DNA from 4 places in the Streptomyces sp. AM6-12 genome. Region 4 is predicted to be linked to each of the others. Evidence: riboswitches for the same ligand, from Rfam matches in the RefSeq annotation. Region 4 holds a riboswitch; each other region holds the start of a gene.
The links. Region 4 has a riboswitch for cobalamin ahead of ACE4Q9_RS06225 (CoA-acylating methylmalonate-semialdehyde dehydrogenase). Riboswitches for the same ligand answer to the same signal wherever they lie in the genome.

Region 1 (5,475 bases), 1.2 Mb from region 4:
CATCGGCATGACGGCGTTCGTGCTCAACGTCCTCGTCACGGTCGTGCTGACCGTCGTCCTGAAGGCCGTGAAGGCCCCCGAGGGCGTCGACGAGACCCGTCCCGAGGACTACACGGCGGACGCGGGCGATCCGGGCGTCCAGGTGGAGCTGCCGCCGGCCACGGCGGGAAGCGCCCACTAGAGCCCACGAGAGTCCGCGCCCGAAAAGCGCGCACCGTGGCGGGTCGCCGGAAAGCACGTGCTCCGGCGGCCCGTCGTCGTACACACTCCTCGCCATGACCCTTCGCATCCGACCCGTTCTCCCGTCCGAGTACGACGCGCTCGGCGAGATCACCGCGCAGGCCTATCTCCAGGACGGCCTCCTGGACTTCGGTGAGAGCGACCCGTACCTCGACCAGCTCAGGGACGTGGCCAAGAGGGCGTCGGCGGCCGAGGTGCTGGTGGCCACCGACGACGAGGTCCTTCTCGGCGGTGTCACCTTCGTCCCCGCCCCCGGCCCCATGGCCGACATCGCCCGCCCCGGCGAGGCCGAGATCCGCATGCTGGCGGTGGACAAGGCGGCCCGCGGCCGGGGGGCCGGCGAGGCGCTGGTGCGGGCCTGTGCCGAGCGGGCGCGCGCCGTGGCAGGCTGCCGCGCGATCGTGCTCTCCACGCAACGGGCCATGTGCGGCGCCCACCGCATCTACGAACGGCTGGGCTTCATACGCACGCCCGAGCGGGACTGGCAGCCCCTCCCGGAGCTGGCGGACCTCACTCTGCTCACCTACCAGTTGACGCTCTGAGATCGGCGACGACACAACATCTGGGGGTGGCACGACGACCCGGCACTAGATGTATGCTCATGGTCGCTGTCGTCGCAGGGGAATCCGGTGCGAATCCGGAACTGTCCCGCAACGGTGTACTTGTGCGCATCCGCGCACAGGAGTCAGTCCGAGGACCTGCCGGCAGCGCACCCGGCCCACCGGTCCGGGTGCTCTGAGACGTCCGGGCCTCGTGGAGTGGGCCGGTGGACGCGACGCCGTGTGCGCTCGTGGCTGCCCCCTGCCCTCCGCCAGGCCCCGTGCCGAGCGAGGGAGAGCCCCACGTGACCATCGCGCCAGCCGAACCGGCTTCAGCCCAGGGCCTGGAGAACGACGGTCCCGGTGCCGCACTGCTGCGGACCCTGACCGAGCTGACCGGGGACCTCCCCGACGCCGATCCCGGCCGGGTCGCGGCCGCCGCGCTGCGCGGCCGCTCGGCCCACGCCGACGAGGCGGAGCTGCGCGAACTCGCGACCGAGGCCGCGGCCGGCCTGATCTCCGAGGACCCCGCGTACTCGCGGCTCGCCGCCCGGCTGCTGACCCTCTCCATCCGCGCCGAGGCCGCCTCGCAGGGCGTGACGTCGTTCACCGAGTCGGTTGCCGTCGGGCACCGCGAGGGGCTCATCGCCGACCGGACCGCCGAGTTCGTGTGCCTGCACGCCGCCCGGCTGGACCAGCTCGTCGACCGGGCCGCCGACGACCGCTTCGGCTACTTCGGCCTGCGCACCCTGCACAGCCGCTACCTGCTGCGCCACCCGATCACCCGCCAGGTGATCGAGACCCCCCAGCACTTCATGCTCCGCGTCGCCGCCGGCCTCGCCGAGGACGACTCGGCGCGCTCCGTGGACGAAGTGGCCGCGCTCTACCGGCTGATGAGCCGGCTCGACTACCTGCCCTCCTCCCCCACGCTGTTCAACTCCGGCACCCGGCACCCCCAGATGTCGTCCTGCTACCTGCTCGACTCCCCGCTGGACGAGCTGGACTCCATCTACGACCGCTACCACCAGGTCGCCCGGCTCTCCAAGCACGCGGGCGGCATCGGTCTGTCGTACTCCCGCATCCGCGCCCGCGGTTCGCTGATCCGCGGCACCAACGGGCACTCCAACGGCATCGTGCCGTTCCTGAAGACCCTGGACGCCTCGGTGGCCGCGGTGAACCAGGGCGGCCGGCGCAAGGGCGCGGCGGCGGTGTACCTGGAGACCTGGCACTCCGACATCGAGGAGTTCCTGGAGCTGCGGGACAACACCGGTGAGGACGCCCGCCGTACGCACAACCTGAACCTGGCGCACTGGGTGCCGGACGAGTTCATGCGCCGGGTCAACGCCGACGAGCAGTGGTCGCTGTTCTCCCCGGCGGACGTGCCCGAGCTGGTGGACCTGTACGGCGCGGAGTTCGACGCCGCCTACCGCGCGGCGGAGCGCAAGGGCCTGGCGAGCAAGACCATGCCGGCCCGTGAGCTGTACGGCCGCATGATGCGCACCCTCGCGCAGACCGGCCAGGGCTGGATGACGTTCAAGGACGCCGCCAACCGCACCGCCAACCAGACCGCCGAGCCGGGCCAGGTCATCCACTCCTCCAACCTCTGCACGGAGATCCTGGAGGTCACCAACGACGGCGAGACGGCGGTCTGCAACCTGGGCTCCGTCAACCTCGGCGCGTTCGTGGCCGACGGGGACATCGACTGGGAGCGGCTCGACGAGACCGTCCGCACGGCCGTCACCTTCCTCGATCGCGTGGTGGACATCAACTTCTACCCGACCGAGCAGGCGGGCCGCTCCAACGCCAAATGGCGCCCGGTGGGCCTCGGCGCGATGGGCCTCCAGGACGTCTTCTTCAAGCTGCGGCTGCCCTTCGACTCACCCGAGGCGAAGGCGCTGTCCACCCGGATCGCCGAGCGGATCATGCTCGCCGCGTACGAGGCGTCCGCCGACCTCGCCGAGCGCAGCGGCCCGCTGCCGGCCTGGGAGCAGACCCGTACCGCGCGCGGTGTGCTGCACCCCGACCACTACGGCGTCCAGGAGACCTGGCCCGAGCGCTGGGCGGCGCTGCGGACCCGGATCGCGCGGGTGGGCCTGCGCAACTCGCTGCTGCTGGCGATCGCGCCGACGGCCACCATCGCCTCCATCGCGGGCGTCTACGAGTGCATCGAGCCGCAGGTGTCCAACCTGTTCAAGCGCGAGACGCTGTCCGGTGAGTTCCTCCAGGTCAACTCGTACCTGGTGCAGGACCTGAAGGAGCTGGGCGTCTGGGACGCGCGCACCCGCGAGGCGCTGCGCGAGTCCAACGGCTCGGTGCAGGGCTTCGCGTGGATCCCCGAGGAGGTGCGGGCGCTGTACCGCACGGCGTGGGAGATCCCGCAGCGCGGTCTGATCGACATGGCGGCGGCGCGCACCCCGTTCCTCGACCAGGCGCAGTCCCTGAACCTGTTCATGGAGACGCCGACGATCGGCAAGCTCTCCTCGATGTACGCGTACGCCTGGAAGTCCGGGCTGAAGACGACGTACTACCTGCGCTCGCGCCCGGCGACCCGGATCGCCCGCGCCGCCCGGGCGCAGCAGGCCATCCCCGTCCAGCAGGCCGCCGACCCCGACGCCGTGGCCTGCTCCCTGGAAAACCCCGAGTCCTGCGAGGCCTGCCAGTAATTCCCGCCCGCCACCCGACCACCACCCCTGGAGGACGGCGCTTCGCGCCGAAAGCAATGACCCGAAACCAAAATCTCCTCGACCCGGGCTTCGAGCTGACCCTGCGTCCCATGCGCTACCCGGACTTCTACGAGCGCTACCGGGACGCCATCAAGAACACCTGGACCGTGGAGGAGGTCGACCTCCACTCGGACGTCGCCGACCTCGCGAAGCTCAGCCCGGCCGAGCAGCACCTGATCGGCCGCCTGGTCGCGTTCTTCGCGACGGGTGACTCGATCGTCGCCAACAACCTGGTGCTGACGCTGTACAAGCACATCAACTCCCCCGAGGCGCGGCTGTACCTGAGCCGTCAGCTGTTCGAGGAGGCGGTGCACGTCCAGTTCTATCTGACGCTGCTGGACACCTATCTGCCCGATCCGGAGGACCGCGCGGCGGCGTTCGCGGCGGTCGAGAACATCCCCTCGATCCGCGAGAAGGCCGAGTTCTGCTTCAAGTGGATCGACTCGGTGGACACGATCGACCGGCTGGAGACGCAGTCGGACCGCCGGCGCTTCCTGCTGAACCTGATCTGCTTCGCCGCGTGCATCGAGGGCCTGTTCTTCTACGGCGCCTTCGCGTACGTCTACTGGTTCCGCAGCCGGGGTCTGCTGCACGGCCTGGCCACCGGCACCAACTGGGTGTTCCGCGACGAGACGATGCACATGTCCTTCGCCTTCGACGTGGTCGACACCGTGCGCAAGGAGGAGCCGGAGCTGTTCGACGAGCAGCTCCAGCAGGAGGTCACCGACATGCTGCGGGAGGCCGTCGAGGCCGAGCTGCAGTTCGCGCGCGACCTGTGCGGTGACGGCCTTCCGGGCATGAACACGGACTCCATGCGGCAGTACCTGGAGTGCGTGGCCGACCAGCGCCTGACCCGGCTGGGCTTCGCGCCGGTCTACGGCTCGGAGAACCCCTTCTCCTTCATGGAGCTCCAGGGGGTTCAGGAGCTGACCAACTTCTTCGAGCGCCGCCCGTCGGCGTACCAGGTGGCGGTGGAGGGCACCGTCGACCTGGACGAGGACTTCTGAGCCTCCTCGTCTCCGCGGGCCTCCTGGGCCTTCCTGATCTGCCGGTCGATGCGCCGCTCGCGCACGATGCCGAGCACCGAGGGAAGGACCAGGAGGACGAGGATCCCGAGGGTCGCGGTCATACCGATCAGGCCTTGGATCTGGTTTCCGGTCATGCCACTACTGTCCTGCCGGACACTGCTGACCGGGAGTGGCAGGACTGCCGAGCACCCTCGAATTACTGCCAGCTCTGCGGCACACTGGGGGCATGCTCAAGAACGTGGCCGCCGTGCTGCTGAACGGAGTGCACCCCTTCGAGCTGGGCGTCGTCTGCGAGGTGTTCGGTATCGACCGCAGCGACGAGGGACTGCCGGTGTACGACTTCGCCGTGGTCTCGGCCGAGGGGCCCGACCTCGGCACCCACTGCGGGTTCACCGTGTCCACACCGCACGGCCTGGAACGGCTGGAAGAGGCCGATCTGATCGCCGTACCGGCCGGTGAGAGCTATGTGGACCGGGAGTACCCGCCGGAGCTGCTGGCGGCGCTGCGGCGGGCCGTCGGGCGGGGCAGCCGGGTGCTCAGCGTCTGCTCCGGGGTGTTCGTGCTGGCCGCCGCGGGGCTGCTGGACGGGCGCCGGTGCGCGGTGCACTGGCACCATGCCGAGCAGCTGGCCCGGCGCTATCCCCGGCTCGCCGTCGAGCCGGACGTCCTCTATGTGGACGAGGACCCGGTGATCACCTCCGCCGGCACCGCGGCCGGCATCGACGCCTGTCTGCATCTGGTGCGCAAGGAGCAGGGGCCCGAGGTCGCCAACAAGATCGCCCGCCGGATGGTGGTGCCCCCGCACCGGGACGGCGGCCAGGCCCAGTTCATCGAGCGGCCGCTGCCCAAGGCACCCTGCGACACCGTCGGCGAGGTGCTGGTGTGGATGGAGGAGCACCTCGACCTGGAGGTGACCGTCGAACAGCTCGCCGCCCGCGCCCATAT
Region 2 (5,475 bases), 4.3 Mb from region 4:
CCTGGACTTCGTAGGCGCCGTGGACGCCGTACTCCGGCATCCGGCGCGGCTCCTCGAAGCCCTCGCCGGTCAGCAGCACGGTGTCGGACAGGAACCGGGACAGCTCCCGCAGATTGTCCGGGCCGCCCTCGACCAGGTAGCGCAGCGCCTCCGCGACCACCCCGGCGGGCACGGTCGACTCGGCCATCAGCTCCGCGTCCGGCACCGTCTCGCCGCCCAGCAGCACCGCCGGGACACCGGACGCCTTCAGCACGGCCAGCCCGTCCTCCCAGGCGCGCTTGCCGCCGAGGAGCCGTACGACGGCGAGGTCGGCGCCGGCCAGCAGCCGCGGCAGCTCCCCGGCGACGTCGACGCGGGTGGGGTTGCCGATCAGATAGCCGGCGCCACACGCCCGTGCCGCCAGCAGATCGGTGTCGGCGGTGGACAACAACAACACTGTGCTCATGCGGGCGCTCCCGGTGGGATGAAGGGCAGTCCTTGCGGCGCGCCGGACTCGATGAGCCGCCACAGCGCGTCCGTGTCCGCGTGCTGTTCGATCAGGTCGCCGAGCCGGTCGAGCTGCTCCTCGCGCAGCGCGGCGAAGGAGGTGTCCGGCGCGGGCACGAAGCGGCGGCCCGCGGCGGCGGCCACCTCGCGCAGGAAGGCCCGGCGGAAGCCGTCCGACTCCAGTGCGCCGTGCCAGTGGGTGCCCCAGGTGGTGCCCACCCGGCAGCCGTCCAGGAAGGCTTCGCCGCCGTCGACCCGGGCGACGCCGTGGTGGATCTCGTAGCCCTCGACCGGTTCGCCGAGGGCCTGCCCACGGGGGCGGGCGAGGGTCTTCTCGCGGGCGAAGCGCACCCGCACGGGCAGCAGTCCGAGTCCGGTGACCGCGCCGGCCCGCGACTCGACCTCGTCCTCGATGTGCTCGCCGAGGATCTGGAAGCCGCCGCAGATGCCGAGCACGGGCCGGTGTTCGGCGGCCCTGCGGGCGAGCGCGTCGGCGAGGCCGCGCTCGCGCAGCCACCGCAGCGCCCGGACCGTGCCGCGGGTGCCGGGGACGACGGCCAGATCGGCGTCGGCCAGTTCCTCCGGGCGGTCCACGAAGCGCACCACGACGCCGGGTTCGGCGGCCAGCGCGTCCACGTCCGTGAAGTTGGACATCAGCGGGATCGCGCAGACGGCGACGCGCAGCACGTCCGCGCCGAGCGGGGGAGCGACGGCCGACTCGCGCACCGCGCCCCGCAGCGAGACGCGCAGGCCGTCCTCCTCGTCGATGCCGAGACCGTGTTGGAACGGCAGCACGCCGTACGCCGGGCGCCCGGTGAGGCCCTTGAGCATGTCGAGGCCCGGTTCCAGCAGCGAGACATCGCCGCGGAACTTGTTCACCAGGAACCCCGCGACCAGCTCCTGGTCCTCGGGCGAGAGCAGGGCGACGGTGCCGAAGAAGGAGGCGAAGACGCCGCCGCGGTCGATGTCGCCGACGACGAGCACGGGCAGCCGGGCGCCGCGCGCGATGCCCATGTTGACGATGTCGGTGCGGCGCAGATTGATCTCGGCCGGGCTGCCCGCGCCCTCGCAGATCACCGCGTCGTACTGTCCGCGCAGCTCGGCCAGGCAGTCCAGCACGGTGCCCAGGAGCCGCTGCTGGCGGCCGCCGTGGTAGCCGCGCGCGCTCAGCTCGCCCACCGGCTTGCCCAGCAGCACCACCTGACTGCTCTGTTCGCCGCCCGGCTTGAGCAGCACCGGGTTCATCAGCGCGGTCGGTTCGATCCGGCAGGCCTGGGCCTGCATGGCCTGGGCGCGCCCGATCTCGGCGCCCTCGCGGGTGACGAAGGAGTTCAGGGACATGTTCTGCGCCTTGAACGGCGCGACCTTCACGCCCTGGCGCACCAGCCACCGGCAGATCCCGGCCGTCACGACGCTCTTGCCGGCGTCGGAGGTGGTGCCGGCGACGAGGAGACCACCGTTCACTTCCCGCGTCCCTTCAGTCCGTTGACGAGGTGGCGCGCGGCGAGTGTGGCGCCGAGCGCGAGCAGGCCGACGCGGCGGGAGAGCCGTACCGCCCGCTCGATGTCGGGGATCCGGACGGCCCGTCCGGTGACGCCGTTGAGCACGGGACGGTGCTCGGTCCGGCCGCCGTAGGAGAGGGTGCCGCCCAGGCGCACGCCGAGGGCGCCCGCGAAACTGGCCTCCACGGGACCGGCGTTGGGGCTCGGATGCCGGCGGGCGTCCGCGCGCCAGGCCCGTACGGCGCCGCGCGGATCGGGTCCGGCCGCCGCGGCGAGTACGGCGGTCAGCCGGGCCCCCGGCCAGCCGGCCACGTCGTCCAGGCGCGCGGACGCCCAGCCGAAGCGGCGGTACCTGGCGGACTTGTGACCCACCATCGCGTCCAGGGTGTTGACGGCCCGGAAGCCGAGCAGCCCCGGCACCCCGGCGGCCGCACCCCACACCAGGGCGCCCACGACCGCGTCGGAGGTGTTCTCGGCGACCGACTCGACCACGGCCCGGGCGATCCCGTCGGCGTCCAGCGCCTGCGGGTCCCGGCCGCACAGGTGCGGCAGCCGCGCGCGGGCCGCCTCGACGTCCCCGGCCGCGAGGGCGCGGCCGATCGCCCGCGCCTCGCGGGCGAGGGAGGTGCCGCCGACGACGGACCAGGCGGCCGCGGCGGTCAGGGCGACGGCGGCGGTGGGGGAGGGGCGGGCGACGCGTGCGGCCAGCGCTCCGAGCGCGACGGCGCCACCGGCGCACACGGTGGTGTGCAGGGCGCCCCAGCCGCGGTGGTCGTGCCACAACGCGCCTTCCACGGCGGCGGCCGCACGCCCGAACGCGGCGACCGGATGCCCGCGGCGGGGATCGCCGAGGAGGAGGTCGCCGAGGAGTCCGGCGGCGGCGCCGTACGCGTAACTGCGATCGGCGGCCATCGGCTCAGCCGGCCGTGGGCACCGCGACAGTGGTCCTGGTACTGGTCGTTCGGCAGCCGAGCATGGCGATGTGTCCTCACTCAGGGTGTCCGCGCCCTGGTTCGACGTGATCCGGCGGCGAGAGTTCCTGGCTCTCCGGGGGTTCTTCCCCGGTGACAGTGGCGGGACCGCGCCGGATTCGCACCGGCTTCCTCTCCTGCTGCCGTAGATGGCGTGGGCAGTCCACCATGCGCCCGGAACGGCCGTCAACTTGCCGTTGACCTGCGGGAGTGTGCAGATCCCCACACCTCGCGGGGTGGCCGGGCATGCCGGAGGCTCCCCTGCCGCGGGTCGCGGAGGGGAGCCTCGGGGACTGCCGGGGCGGCGCGGGCCGTGCCGCCTTCGAGGTCAGGGCCCTTTCGGGATCAGGGCCCTCTCGGTGTCAGGATGCTGCGGGGCCCTGACGGCTCAGGACTTGGAGACGATCAGGAGGATGCCGTACGCCACCGCCGCCGCGCAGGCCGCGAAGCAGACGTAGGCGCCGGTGACGGCGAGCGTGGCCGAGCCGCCCTCGGCCGCGGCCTTCTCGCGCCGGGCCAGGCCGTTGATGCCGAGGGTGAACAGGACCACCAGGCCCACCGTGAAGGCGAGGCTGACGCCGAAGACGGAGCCGATGGCCGCCCAGTCGATCTTCATGGGGTTGCTTCCTTGGTGAACGGGCTGGGGGTCAGACGGTGGCGGCCGGCGGGACGGCGGAGGCCGTCTGCTCGACGGCCGGGACCGGCGCGGGGGCGGGGATGGTGGCCGTCAGGTCGTCGGCGATCGCGCCCGTGGGCGGCGGGGTCACCGCGGCGATGGCGGTGGTCACCACGCCGGACGGCTCCGCGGCCGGCTCGGCGACCACGTTGGTGTGGTCGATGACCTCGCGCCGGGACAGCTTGTAGATCCAGGCGCTCGCGGCGACCAGGAAGACGGCGACCGCGGCGGTGCCCCCGTCACCGAGTTCGGTGACGGCCTCGGCGCCCGCGCCGACCAGCGCGGCGGCCGGCAGGGTGAGCACCCAGGCGACGGTCATCCGGGTCGCGGTGGACCAGCGGACCACACCGCCCTTGCGGCCGAGGCCCGCACCCATCACCGCGCCGGAGACGACGTGGGTGGTGGAGAGGGAGAAGCCGAGGTGGGAGGAGGCCAGGATGGCGGTCGCGGCGCTGGTCTGCGCGGCGAAGCCCTGACGGGGCTCCAGATCGGTCAGGCCCGTGCCCATGGTGCGGATGATGCGCCAGCCGCCGATGTAGGTGCCGAGCGCGATGGCCAGGCCCGCGGAGAGGATCACCCAGGTGGGAGGGTTGGAGCCGGGGGCGATGGCACCGCCCGCGATCAGCGCCAGGGTGATGACGCCCATCGTCTTCTGCGCGTCGTTGGTGCCGTGCGCGAGGGAGACCAGCGCGGCCGAGGCGACCTGGCCGGCGCGGAAGCCCTTGCGGGTGGCCTCGCCCCCGGACTTGCCGCCGGCGGCGTAGGAGAACCGGGTCGCCACCAGCGCGGCGACACCGGCCACGACCGGCGCGGCGACCGCGGGCAGCAGCACCTTGGTGACCAGCACGCCGCCGTGCACGGCGCCGAATCCGGCGGAGGCGACGGCCGCGCCGATCAGACCGCCCATCAGCGCGTGCGAGGAGCTGGAGGGCAGGCCCACCAGCCAGGTCAGCAGGTTCCAGAGGATCGCGCCGACCAGGGCGGCGAAGATGACCTCGGGACGGATGCCGCTCTCGTCGACGAGACCCTTGGAGATCGTGTTGGCGACCTCCACGGAGAGGAAGGCGCCCACCAGGTTGAGGGTGGCGGACATGGCTACCGCGAGCTTCGGCTTCATCGCGCCTGTGGAGATGGTGGTGGCCATCGCGTTCGCGGTGTCGTGGAAACCGTTCGTGAAATCAAACGCGAGTGCGGTAACCACCACAATCGCGAGGATCAGCGAGAAGCTTTCCATTTACCCAGGCAATCGTTCGAGGTCGTTGTCCGGATGAACGTAGGCAACCTGGGTGAACGGAAGATGAACTGGGGCGGGCACGGGAGTGTCCGCATCGGGCGGGTGAGGCTCCGCTTCCCCTCCCCGAACCGGGCGTGCCCGTGTGCCCCTTGGGCTACCAGTCCGCGGCGAAGGTCCGCAGCCCGCTGGAGCTGCCGTTGAAGAGATTCTGGTCACCCGGCAGCCGGCCCGCGGTGGCGTACTGCCAGAAGGTCCAGGACTGCCAGCCGCCCGGCAGCCTGCCCGGCCCCGAGGAGCCGTGACGGGCGATCCACAGGGGGTGGCGGGAGGCGAAGGCGTGGCTGTCGCCGGTGCACTGCTTCCACCAGTGGGCTGTGGTGTAGATCACGGGACGGCGGCCGGTCTCGCGGACCATCTCGTCGCTGAACGACCAGATCCAGGACTTCATGCGCTTCCAGCCCAGCCTGTAGCAGGGGTGCTTCGCGCTGTACGGGTTGTACTCGATGTCCAGTGCGGGCGGCAGCGTCCAGCCGTCCGGCTGCCAGTCGCCGCCGTGCGCCACGAAGTACTTGGCCTGCCGGGCGCCGGAGGACCTGTCGGGCAGCG
Region 3 (5,475 bases), on a different contig from region 4:
CGGCGGTCGTCTCGTCATCACCACTCAGGGCGGCGTACGCGTCGTCGGGACGGACGACGGCAGCGTGTCGGTGGACGACGCGACCCTCGCCCGCTGGGGCGGGCACGGGGGCACGCACACCCTCGACCTGCCCTGCGACGAGGGTGACGACCGGGCCAAGGGCAACTGCGGCGGTATGCCGCTCGTCCATGTGCCGACCGGCGTCACGCTCACCGTGCGGGCCCACGACGCCGGGATCGATGTGACCGGTGTGCGGGGCGAGTTGAGCCTGAGCACCGTCAACGGTGACGTCACCGTGCGGGATTCGGGCACGAAGGGTGCCCGCCAGCGTCTGGTGACCCGTAACGGCTCCGTCCGCGCTACCGGCCTGGCGGCCCGTGGCGTGGCCGCCGAGACGGTCAACGGCGATGTCGACCTGCTGTGCGCGACCTCGCCCGGCACGCTCGACGGGGTGACCCGCAACGGCTCCGTGCGGGTCACCCTGCCGGCGGACGCCCCGCCGTACGCGACGGACGCGCGCACCGTCAACGGCCGCTCCGCCGTGGGCGTTCCGGCCGCGCGCTCCGCCGACCACCGGTACCGGCTGGCTCTGCGCACCGTCAACGGCGACGTCGAGGCCCACCGTGGCTGAGGATCCCGCTCCGGCGGGCGTCAGCCACCGTCGCCGAGCCGGCCGGCCCACCTCTGCTCCACCCTGGCCAGCCGCCAGTACGCCAGCGCCGCCCCCCAGACGACCACGAACAGGCCGACGATGACGTACCCGACGTTGTCCAGGTCGAGCCCGGCGATCCAGCCGGTCACCGCGTCGCTCAGATCGAGCTTCTCGTGCAGCACCCCGACCAGTTCGATGGTGCCGATCAGGAAGGCGACCGCGATGGACAGGCCGGTGATGGTGAGGTTGTAGAACACCTTGCGCACCGGGTTGGAGAACGCCCACTGGTAAGCGAAGTTCATGAAGGTGCCGTCGAGCGTGTCGAACAGGCTCATCCCCGCCGCGAACAGCAGCGGCAGGCACAGGATCGCGTACCAGGGAAGCCCGGCCGCGGCACCGCTGCCCGCCATCACCATCAGGGTGACCTCGGTCGCGGTGTCGAAGCCGAGGCCGAACAGGAAGCCCAGCGGGAACATCTGACCGGGGCGGGTGATCGACTTGGTGGCGCGGCCCAGGAAGCGGTTCATGAACCCCCGCGAATCCAGGTGCTGTTCGAGGGCGGCCTCGTCGTACGTGCCCGCTCGCATCGCCCGGAAGACCCGCAGGATGCCCGCGAGCGCCACGAGGTTGAGCGCCGCGATGAGGTAGAGGAAGGTCCCGGAGACGGTGGTGCCGACGACGCCGAGGGTCTGGTGGGTACGGGAGTTGTCGTCGAGCAGGGTGCCGGCGAGCTGTGTGCCTCCCGCGACCAGGGCCGCCATGACGACCACCACGCTGGAGTGGCCGAGCGCGAACCAGAAGCCGACGGACACCGGCCGCTTGCCGTCGGCCATCAGCTTGCGGGTGGTGTTGTCGATCGCGGCGATGTGATCGGCGTCGAAGGCGTGCCGCATGCCCAGCGTGTACGCGGTCACCCCGAGGCCGATCCCGAACGCCTTGGATCCGACCTCGTAGTGGCCCGGTACGACCAGCAGGAACAGGATGCCGAACGCGACGACGTGCAGGACGGCGATCACCATGAGCAGTCCGGCGGTACGGACGGTGTCCTCGCGCCGCCAACGAAAACGGGTCGACTCTGTGGGCAGGGTCATACGGTCACGCTCCAGCACCTCGTGGATCTCTTCGTGAAGTGCCGTGGCCGGTCTCCTGGCTTACGGGTGTGCGCGTGTCCGTCCCGGCCTTCCCGTCCGCCGGGCGGCGGACAGTGACCATGCACAACTGGGACGGATACTCCCCGATCACAGTGGCGAGGGCCGCTCCGGCCTGAACCCCGCGAAGGGTTGTCACCGGTCTTCCCGAACACCACGGCCCGCCCACCGTAGGGCCGACCACCCATCCCCGCACAACCACGCGGTCGTTCAGGTATCCAAGATCACATCCTTGCGCGGGACCGACACCGCCTTCGGACACGCCCTGGTGATTCGGCCAGGGCGGAAATATTTTTACCGACCTTGAGGCAACCATGGGTTGCTTCAGGCTTTCTGACCTCTCGCGTGCTGCAATCGACCGACGGGAGACACGAGATGGGACCTCGCACCACGACGGACCGCCGGCCCCGGTCGGCCGCCTCGCGCTCCCGGTCCGGCTGGGCTCCGGCGGCGGCACTGCTCCTGGCCCTGACGACGACCTGCGCCGGCTGCGCGCCGGGGGACGGGATCGCCGCCGCGCTCCCCGGTGCGGCCGGAGTCGGTGACCGGCTGTTCCCCACCCTCGGCAACGGCGGCTACGACGTGACGCATTACGGGCTGACGCTGGACTACACGCCGGAAGGCAACCACTTGAAAGGCACGGCGGTCATCACCGCTCGGGCCACACAGAACCTGAGCCGCTTCGACCTCGACCTGTCGGGCCTGCGGGTACGGACCGCCACGGTGCAGGGGGCGCGGGCTCACGTCGCCCGCTCGGGAAACGAGTTGGTGGTGACACCGGCGAAGTCGGTCAAGGAAGGCGAGGTCTTCGAAACGGTCATCGCCTACGACGGCACGCCGCGAGCGGTCGAGGGCGACGACGGAGGGCTCGAAGGCTGGATCGAGACCGACGACGGCTCGGCCGCCCTGGGCGAGCCGACCGGCTCCATGACCTGGTTCCCCGGCAATCACCACCCGTCGGACAAGGCGATGTACGACATTCGGGTCACCGTGCCCAGGGACGCGGACGGCGACTTCTACGACGTGGTGAGCAACGGCGAGCTGATCGCGGAGCGGGACAAGGGCGGGACGGTGACACGGCATTGGCGCACCGCGGAGCCCATGTCCAGCTACCTCGCCCACGTCTCCGTCGGCTACTTCGACGTCCACAACGGCTGGACACGCGATCACCTGCCCGTCTACGTCGCCGTCGATCCCGACGAGTCCGAGGACGCGGCCGCCGTCCCGCGCCTGGTGCCCGAGATCGTCGACTGGGCCGCTGAACTCTTCGGCCCTTACCCCTTCTCCTCGACCGGCGCCGTCGTCGACCACCTGCCCGGGCTCGACTACGCCCTGGAGACCCAGACCAAGCCCTATTTCGCCGAAGCGCCGGACGAGTCGCTGCTGGTGCACGAGCTGGGACACCAGTGGTTCGGCAACTCCGTGACCCCGCGACGGTGGAAGGACATGTGGCTCAGCGAGGGGATGGCCACCTACGCGGAGTGGCTCTGGGAGGAGCAGCGGGGCGGCAGGAGCACCGACGAGATCTTCCAGGCCTTCTACGACGGAACGGACGACGAGGCCGAGGGCATCTGGGCCTTCCCGCCCGCCGATCCGCCCAGCGGAGGACGGGTGTCCGACCCGCCCGTCTACGGACGCGGTGCCATGGTCCTGGACCAGGTACGCAAGGCCGTCGGCGACGAGGACTTCTTCCGCATACTCCACACCTGGACGCGCCGGCACCGGCATGGCAACGCCGACACCGGGCAGTTCCTCACGCTGTGCGAGAGCGAGTCCGGCAAGGACCTGACCGGGATCTTCGACGCGTGGCTGTTCGCCAAGGGCAAGCCCCCTCGGGCGCGAGGAGCCTGACCAGCGAAGCAGCAAGCCCGGGGGAAGCCGGCGGGCGGTTGCCGGACGGGCGTTCAGGCGCCGGTGTGTTCGCCCGCCCGCTGGGCACGCTCCCGCCGGTAGGACTCCGCGCGGGCGAGGTAGTCCCGGTGTTCCTGCTCGGGGTCCGGCGGCAGGTCCGGCTCGTCGGTGGTGGTGAAGAACCGCACCAGGGCCTCGTTCGCGTTCACGGCCAGGTCGCCGGAGCGGGCGAACATGTCCGACTCGTAGCGGGCGACCGCCTCGTCCAGGGTGGCGGCCGGATCGGGGCCGACCGCGCGGCTGACGGCGTGCGCGAGTTCCGCGCCGTCCAGCATCGCGAGGTTGGCGCCGTGGCCGCCGAAGGGCGCCATCAGGTGGGCCGCGTCGCCGATCAGGGTGACACCGGGGACGTGTTCCCAGGTGAGCGGGGCGGGCAGGGCCCAGAAGGCCCGCGGCACGTAGTCGCCGTCGTTGCGGACGATCAGCGCGCGCATGGCCTGCGACCAGTGCCCGAATTTCCGTACGAGGTGGGAGCGGACGCTTCCCCGGTCGGTGAGGTCCACACCCGCCCCGACGTGCCAGTCCGGTGCCGCGCGGAACGCGATGTAGCCGCGGACCACGCCGTCGCCGTTGCGCTGGAGGATCACCGCGCGGCCGTCGTTGTCGTTGGCGAACAGGTGGCCGGCGCCGACGATCCCGGCGACGTCGGGGTGGCGGGAGTCGACCTCGTCGTACCGGACGTCCAGGAAGCAGACCCCGAGGTGCCGGGGGGTGGCGTCGCTGACCAGGGGGCGGACCTTCGACCACGCCCCGTCGGCACCGATCACCAGGCCGGCCTCCGTGGTGGTGCCGTCCGCGAACTCCAGGCGGTGGCGGCCGTCGCCGAGCGGGGTCACGCCGACGAGCCGGTGGCCCCAGCGGACGGTGCCGGACCGCAGGTGGTCGTAGATCATCCGGCGCAGCCGGCCGCGGTCGATCTCCGGTGCGGCCGCGTCGCCGGGTTCAGGGGTGAACTCCGCCAGCACCGTGCCGTGGTGGTCGCGGCGGGTGCCGGCCTGCCCCTCCGGGCGGGCCCCCGCCATGAAGGCGTCGAGCAGCCCGGCGTCCTCGAGGGCGATCTGCCCGGAGTCGGCGTGCAGGTCGAGCGTGCCGCCGGTGTCGCGGGAGTCAACGGCCTCGTCGGCGTCGTACACGGTGACCTCGATGCCGTGCCCTTGCAGGACGCGGGCGCAGGTCAGACCGGCGGGGCCGCCGCCGATCACACAGATCCGGGGCGTGGTGTTCGTCATCGGGACCTCTTCCTCGGGTGGCACGGGTCGCGAACGCGTCACGACAGCACCCGTCTGGGTGTAACCGCTAAAAAAGCGTAACAGCTAAACCTTCGAAGCGAGTCCATGAAGGCGGTAAAGTGACGGCGTGACCGAGATGGGGCGCCGAGAGCGCAAGAAGGCAGCCACCCGCCAGGCCCTCGCCGACGCGGCACTGCGCCTGTTCTCCGAGCGGGGCTATGACGAGGTCGGGGTGCGGGAGATCGCCGACGCGGCCGACGTCTCCGTGACGACGCTGTTCAAGCACTTCCCCGACGGCAAGGAGGCGCTGGTCTTCGACCAGGACGGGGACCGGGAGGCGGCCCTGGTCGCGGCGGTCCGCGAGCGCCCCGCCGGGCAGTCCGTACCGGGGGCCCTGCACCAAATGCTGCTGGGCGAAACCTCCCGGCGGGTCCATGCCGACCCCCGGTTCGACGACTTCCTGCGCCTGGTCGACACCACCCCTGCGCTGCGCGAGTACGCCCGCAGGATGTGGCTGCGGCACGAGCACGTCCTG
Region 4 (5,475 bases):
CTGAGGTAGCCGTAGCCGCCGTGCAGTTGGAGCGCTCGGTCTGCGACCGAGTACCCGGTGTCGGTGGCGAACCGCTTGGCCATGGCGCACAGGTACGGCGCCTGCGGGTCACCCCGGTCGAGCGCCTGCGCGGCCTGCTGGACCAGGGCACGGGCTGCGGCCAGTTCGGTCGCCATGTCGGCGAGCCGGAAGCGCAGTGCCTGGGCGTCGAGCAGCCGGGCGCCGAACGCTTCCCGGTCGGCGAGGTGGGCGAGGCTGCGGTCGAGGGCGCTGCGGGCGCCTCCGAGGGAGCAGGCGGCGATGCCGAGGCGGCCGCCGTTCAGGCCGGTCATCGCGATGCGGAAGCCCTCGCCCTCGCGGCCGAGGAGCCGGTCGGCGGGCAGCCGTACGCCGTCGAGGACCACTTGTCGGGTGGGCTGGGCGTTCCAGCCCATCTTGCGTTCGTTCGGACCGAAGGTGAGACCGGGGTCGCCCTTGTCGACGATGAACGCGGAGACACCGTCCGCGCCGGTGCCGCCGGTGCGCGCCATCACGACGTACACCTGGGAAGCGCCCGCGCCGGAAATGAACTGTTTGACGCCGGTCAGCACATACTCGTCGCCGTCCCGTACGGCCCGGGTCGTGAGGGCCGCCGCGTCCGAGCCGGCTCCCGGCTCGGTCAGGCAGTAGCTGGCCAGGTCCTCCATGGCGCACAGCCGGGGCAGCCACCGCTCCCGCTGGGTGTCGGCACCGTAGCGGTCGATCATCCAGGCGACCATGTTGTGGATGGAGAGGTACCCGGCGATGGACGGGCAGCCGGAGGCGAGGGACTCGAAGACGAGTACGCCGTCGGCCCGGCTGAGGCCCGAACCGCCGTACTCCTCACGGACGTAGACGCCGCCGAAGCCGAGCCCGGCCGCCTTGCGCAGCACGTCGACGGGGAAGTGCTTGTCCCGGTCCCAGTCGAGGGCGCGGGGTGCGAGATGGTCCTGGGCGAAGTCGAGGGTGGTCTCCACGAGGGCCTGCTGGTCCTCGGTGAGCAGGGTGGTGGTCATACGGCATTCAGCCCATCGTGGGGATCGTGAAGCTCGCGCCCTCGCGCAGGCCGGCGGGCCAGCGGGAGGTGACGGTCTTGGTGCGGGTGTAGAAGCGGATCGCGTCCGGGCCGTGCTGGTTCAGGTCGCCGAAGCCGGACTGCTTCCAGCCGCCGAAGGTGTGGTAGGCAACCGGCACCGGGATGGGCACGTTGACGCCGACCATGCCGGTGTTCACCCGCCGGGTGAAGTCACGGGCGGTGTCCCCGTCGCGGGTGAAGATCGCGACGCCGTTGCCGTAGGGGTGCTCGCTGGGCAGACGCAGGGCCTCGTCGTAGTCGGCGGCGCGCACGACCGTGAGGACCGGGCCGAAGATCTCCTCCTGATAGATCCGCATCGCCGGGGTGACCCGGTCGAACAGCGAAGCTCCGGCGAAGAAGCCGTTCTCGTGGCCGGGGAGAACGAAGTCCCTTCCGTCCACGACGAGTTCGGCACCCTCCTGGACACCGAGGTCGACGTAGGTGCGCACTCGGTCCACCGCCTCCCGGGTGACCAGTGGACCGAAGTCCGCCTCGGGGTCGTCGCTGCGGCCGATGCGCAGGCTGCCGATGCGCTCCTTCAGCCGGGCGACCAGCGCGTCGGCGGTGTCCTCGCCCACCGGTACGGCGACGGAGATGGCCATGCAGCGTTCGCCCGCCGATCCGTACCCGGCGCCGATCAGGGCGTCCACCGCCTGGTCCAGGTCGGCGTCCGGCATCACGATCATGTGGTTCTTGGCGCCGCCGAAGCACTGGGCGCGCTTGCCGTGGGCGGCGGCGGTGGCGTAGACGTGCGCGGCGATCGGTGTGGAGCCGACGAAGCCCAGGGCGGCGACGCGCGGGTCTTCGAGGAGGGTGTCGACCGATTCCCGCCCGCCGTTGACGACGTTCAGGACGCCGGCCGGCAGACCCGCCTCCAGGAAGAGTTCGGCGAGCCGCAGCGGGACGGACGGGTCGCGTTCGGAGGGCTTGAGGACGAAGGCGTTGCCGCAGGCCAGCGCCGGGGCGGCCTTCCACAGGGGGATCATCGCCGGGAAGTTGAACGGCGTGATCCCGGCGACGACGCCGAGCGGCGCGCGCAGCGAGTGGACGTCGATGCCGGTGCCCGCGTTGTCGGTGAACTCGCCCTTGAGGAGGTGCGGGATGCCCGCGGCGAACTCCACCACTTCCAGCCCGCGTTGGATGTCGCCGTGGGCGTCGGCGATGGTCTTGCCGTGCTCGCAGGACAGCAGCCGGGCCAGCGCGTTCTTCTCCTGCTCGACGAGCTGCAGGAAGCGCAGCAGCACGCGGGCGCGGCGCTGCGGGTTCCACTCGCCCCACTCGCGCTGGGCGTCGACGGCGACACCGATCGCCGCCTCGGTTTCGGCCCGGTCCGCCAAGGGCACGCGGGCCTGGACCTCGCCGGTGTTGGGGTCGTACACGTCACCGTGGAACCCCGATGTTCCCGGGGTGTGCTTGCCACCGACGAAATGGGTCAGCTCACGTACGTCGGTGGGGTCGTTCGGACGGATCATGGGTGCCTGCTCTCGTCAGGTGAGGGTGATCCGGGATGGCGCGCCGAACCGGCACACGTGGACGCGGTGGCGTACACGGGCGTGCGGGGGCGGCGCGAGAACGCGAATGGCGTGCGAACCGTCAAGCGGTGACGACGGGAATGCGGCGTGCGTGACGCCTGCGGCGGAGTCCGCCGGGATCGTGAATGCGCACCGGTGCCATGCGTGTCAGCTCCATCCTCGTGGACAACACGGAACATCCCACGGCCGGTATCCTGACTCCCGGATCAGCGCGCGCCGTCCGCCTTCCCGACATCCAGCTCGTCAGTGGCGTATCTCTCGACGGCGTACTCCCCGGTCACAGTGGCGGGACCGTGCCGGAATCACACCGGCTTCCCTGCACCGCGGGCCTACCCCTCGAATATATAGTTGGACGTCCTAGTAAATCCACCCCCGCAGGCCGGGTTCCGGTGGTGTTCCAGGTCAGCGGGGTTCGGATTCGGCCGTCCGGGGGGCCGCGAAGCGCACGGGCGCCCGGAAGCGGGCCTTGCGTGCGGCGCGCCGGAAGGTGGTCAGCACGGCGGGGCCGGCCAGCAGCACGCACGCGAAGTTGGTGACCGCCCGCCCGGTGTCCCAGCCCAGCGAGGTGGCCAGGTCGAAGGCGATGTAGCGGTGCCACTGCTCGGTGAAGGGCAGGCCCGGGAGGTAGGCGATGGAGCTGTTGGGGTCCAGGGAGAACGGCCAGAAGGAGAGGTTGAGCAGGAAGCCGAAGAGGTAGCCGGACAGCGAGCCGTACACGGCCAGCATCAGCACCTCACGCCGGCCGCTCGCCTTGGGCAGGAACCCGGCGAGCATCCCCACGAAGGCGCAGCCGAACATCTGGTACGGCATCCACGGTCCCACTCCCCCGGTGATCAGGGCGGAGGCGAACAGCGAGGTGCAGCCGAGGACGAACCCGAAGCCGGGGCCGTAGACCCGTCCCGCCAGCACGAGGACGAAGAAGACGGTCTCGATGCCCGCCGTTCCGGCACCGAGCGGGCGCAGGGCGGCGTTCACGGCGGAGAGTACGCCCAGCATGGCGAGCGCCTTGGAGTCGATGCCGCCTTCGGCGATCTCCGACAGCACCACGCAGAGGACGAGCACCAGCAGGACGCCGAAGATGAGCGGGGGCGCGTAGCTGGAGCCGAACTTGCCCGGCGCGACCACGAACGGCCAGAAGAAGGCGACCAGTCCCAGGAAGGCGGACAGCGTCATGACCACGCCGACGCGTGGCGTCAGCCGGATGGCGTTGCCGATGCGCGTGCTCATGGATGTGCTCCCTCGTCGCCGGCGGTCGCCAGTTCCCGCGCCACTTGCCGGACGGTCAGGTAGGGCAACGGGGCGAGGATCTTCGCCGTCTGAGGTGCGAAGGTCGGTGAGGAGACGATGACTTCGGTAGTGGGTCCGTCGGCGACGACGTCTCCCTCGGCCATGACCACCACCCGGTCAGCGGCGCGTGCGGCGAACTCGACGTCGTGGGTGGAGATGACGACCGCGCGGCCCTCCGCCGCGAGGGCGTCCACGATGCCGATCAGTGCCGTCTTGGCCCGGTAGTCCAGGCCGCGGGTCGGTTCGTCCAGCAGGACGATCCGGGGCGCGGCGGAGAGCTGGATGGCGAGGACGAGCGCGAGCTTCTGGCCTTCCGACAGATCGCGCGGATGGGTGGCGTCGTCGATGCCGGGCGCCAGCCGGTCGAGCAGAGCGCGCGCCTTCACCTCGGTGCCCGACTCGGCGTCCGCCTGGTCGAGTTCCTGCTTCACGCTCTCCAGGTAGAGCAGGTCGGCTGGGGTCTGCGGGACCAGTCCGACGAGCCGCCTGGCCTGAGCGGGCGGTACCGCGTGGGGATCCGTCGCGCCGGTCTCGCCGGCCACCCTCACACTGCCCGCCCGGCGGGGTCCGGACCCCTGGAGGGCCCACAGGAGGGAGGACTTTCCCGAGCCGTTGCGGCCCATGAGCGCGGTGACCTCGCCCGCGTGCAGGTCGAGGTCCACCGCGCGTACGGCGGCGACGCCCCGGTAGGTGACCGTGATGCCGCGCGCGGTCAGCAGCCGGGCCCGCTCCCCGTCGGGGGCGGGCGGGCGTACCGGGGCGGGAGAGCGGTCCGCCAGCTTGGCCCTGAGCGGTGCGGCGGCGCGGCGGGCGTCGCGGACGGACAGGGGCAGCGGAGACCACTCGGCGGCCCGGCCCAGCTCCACAATCGGTGGTGCGATGGTGGACGTGCGGAGGATCTCGGCGGGTGAGCCGATGCGGGCGTGGCCGTCGCCGGGCAGGTGAATGACCCGGTCCGCGTACTGGACGACGCGTTCGAGGCGGTGCTCGGCCATCAGGACGGTGACGCCGAGGTCGTGGACGAGCCGGGTGACGGCTGCGAGGACCTCCTCGGCCGCGGTCGGGTCCAGGGCGGAGGTGGGTTCGTCCAGGACCAGGACGCGGGGGTGGGCGGTGAGGACCGAGCCGATCGCGACGCGCTGCTGCTGGCCGCCGGAGAGTTCGTGCAGCGCACGGTGGCGCAGGCCGGCAAGACCGAGTAGATCGAGGGTCTCCTCGACGCGCTTGCGCATGGTCGCCGGAGGGATCGCCAACTGCTCCATGGAGTAAGCCAGTTCCTCCTCGACGGTGTCGGTGACGAAGCCGTCGATCGGGTCCTGGCCGACGACACCGACGACATCGGCGAGTTCGCGGGGCGGATGATCGGCGGTGTCACGGCCGTCGACGGTGACGCGGCCGTACAGGGTGCCGCCGGTGAAGTGCGGGACGAGTCCGTTGACCGCGCCGAGGAGTGTGGACTTGCCGACGCCCGTGTGCCCGACGACGAGGCAGAGTTCGCCTTCCTCCACCGTGAGGTCGACGTCGCGCAGGGCGGGCCCGGCCGCGTCCTCGTACTGGACGGTG

Region 1: it holds a riboswitch for cobalamin, as region 4 does, so the genes downstream of both, ACE4Q9_RS11260 (ribonucleoside-diphosphate reductase subunit alpha) here and ACE4Q9_RS06225 (CoA-acylating methylmalonate-semialdehyde dehydrogenase) in region 4, are expected to answer to the same signal.
Region 2: it holds a riboswitch for cobalamin, as region 4 does, so the genes downstream of both, ACE4Q9_RS25680 (cobalamin biosynthesis protein) here and ACE4Q9_RS06225 (CoA-acylating methylmalonate-semialdehyde dehydrogenase) in region 4, are expected to answer to the same signal.
Region 3: it holds a riboswitch for cobalamin, as region 4 does, so the genes downstream of both, ACE4Q9_RS32605 (HoxN/HupN/NixA family nickel/cobalt transporter) here and ACE4Q9_RS06225 (CoA-acylating methylmalonate-semialdehyde dehydrogenase) in region 4, are expected to answer to the same signal.

What each region holds. Positions count from the first base shown of each region.
Region 1 is NZ_JBIQWN010000001.1:2,534,076-2,539,550, forward strand. Features, by position in the region: gene mctP (monocarboxylate uptake permease MctP) at 1-181, shown strand, start outside; gene ACE4Q9_RS11255 (GNAT family N-acetyltransferase) at 276-782, shown strand; cobalamin riboswitch at 826-961, shown strand; gene ACE4Q9_RS11260 (ribonucleoside-diphosphate reductase subunit alpha) at 1,085-3,442, shown strand; gene ACE4Q9_RS11265 (ribonucleotide-diphosphate reductase subunit beta) at 3,499-4,509, shown strand; gene ACE4Q9_RS11270 (hypothetical protein) at 4,422-4,664, opposite strand; gene ACE4Q9_RS11275 (GlxA family transcriptional regulator) at 4,757-5,475, shown strand, end outside.
Region 2 is NZ_JBIQWN010000001.1:5,646,532-5,652,006, forward strand. Features, by position in the region: gene cobN (cobaltochelatase subunit CobN) at 1-445, opposite strand, end outside; gene ACE4Q9_RS25675 (cobyric acid synthase) at 442-1,950, opposite strand; gene ACE4Q9_RS25680 (cobalamin biosynthesis protein) at 1,947-2,900, opposite strand; cobalamin riboswitch at 2,999-3,142, opposite strand; gene ACE4Q9_RS25685 (hypothetical protein) at 3,348-3,575, opposite strand; gene ACE4Q9_RS25690 (anion permease) at 3,607-4,869, opposite strand; gene ACE4Q9_RS25695 (lysozyme) at 5,024-5,475, opposite strand, start outside.
Region 3 is NZ_JBIQWN010000002.1:933,705-939,179, reverse strand. Features, by position in the region: gene ACE4Q9_RS32610 (DUF4097 family beta strand repeat-containing protein) at 1-631, shown strand, start outside; gene ACE4Q9_RS32605 (HoxN/HupN/NixA family nickel/cobalt transporter) at 652-1,743, opposite strand; cobalamin riboswitch at 1,771-1,974, opposite strand; gene ACE4Q9_RS32600 (M1 family metallopeptidase) at 2,176-3,651, shown strand; gene ACE4Q9_RS32595 (FAD-dependent oxidoreductase) at 3,705-4,940, opposite strand; gene ACE4Q9_RS32590 (TetR/AcrR family transcriptional regulator) at 5,077-5,475, shown strand, end outside.
Region 4 is NZ_JBIQWN010000001.1:1,377,140-1,382,614, forward strand. Features, by position in the region: gene ACE4Q9_RS06220 (acyl-CoA dehydrogenase family protein) at 1-1,034, opposite strand, end outside; gene ACE4Q9_RS06225 (CoA-acylating methylmalonate-semialdehyde dehydrogenase) at 1,042-2,565, opposite strand; cobalamin riboswitch at 2,792-2,966, opposite strand; gene ACE4Q9_RS06230 (ECF transporter S component) at 3,028-3,852, opposite strand; gene ACE4Q9_RS06235 (ABC transporter ATP-binding protein) at 3,849-5,475, opposite strand, start outside.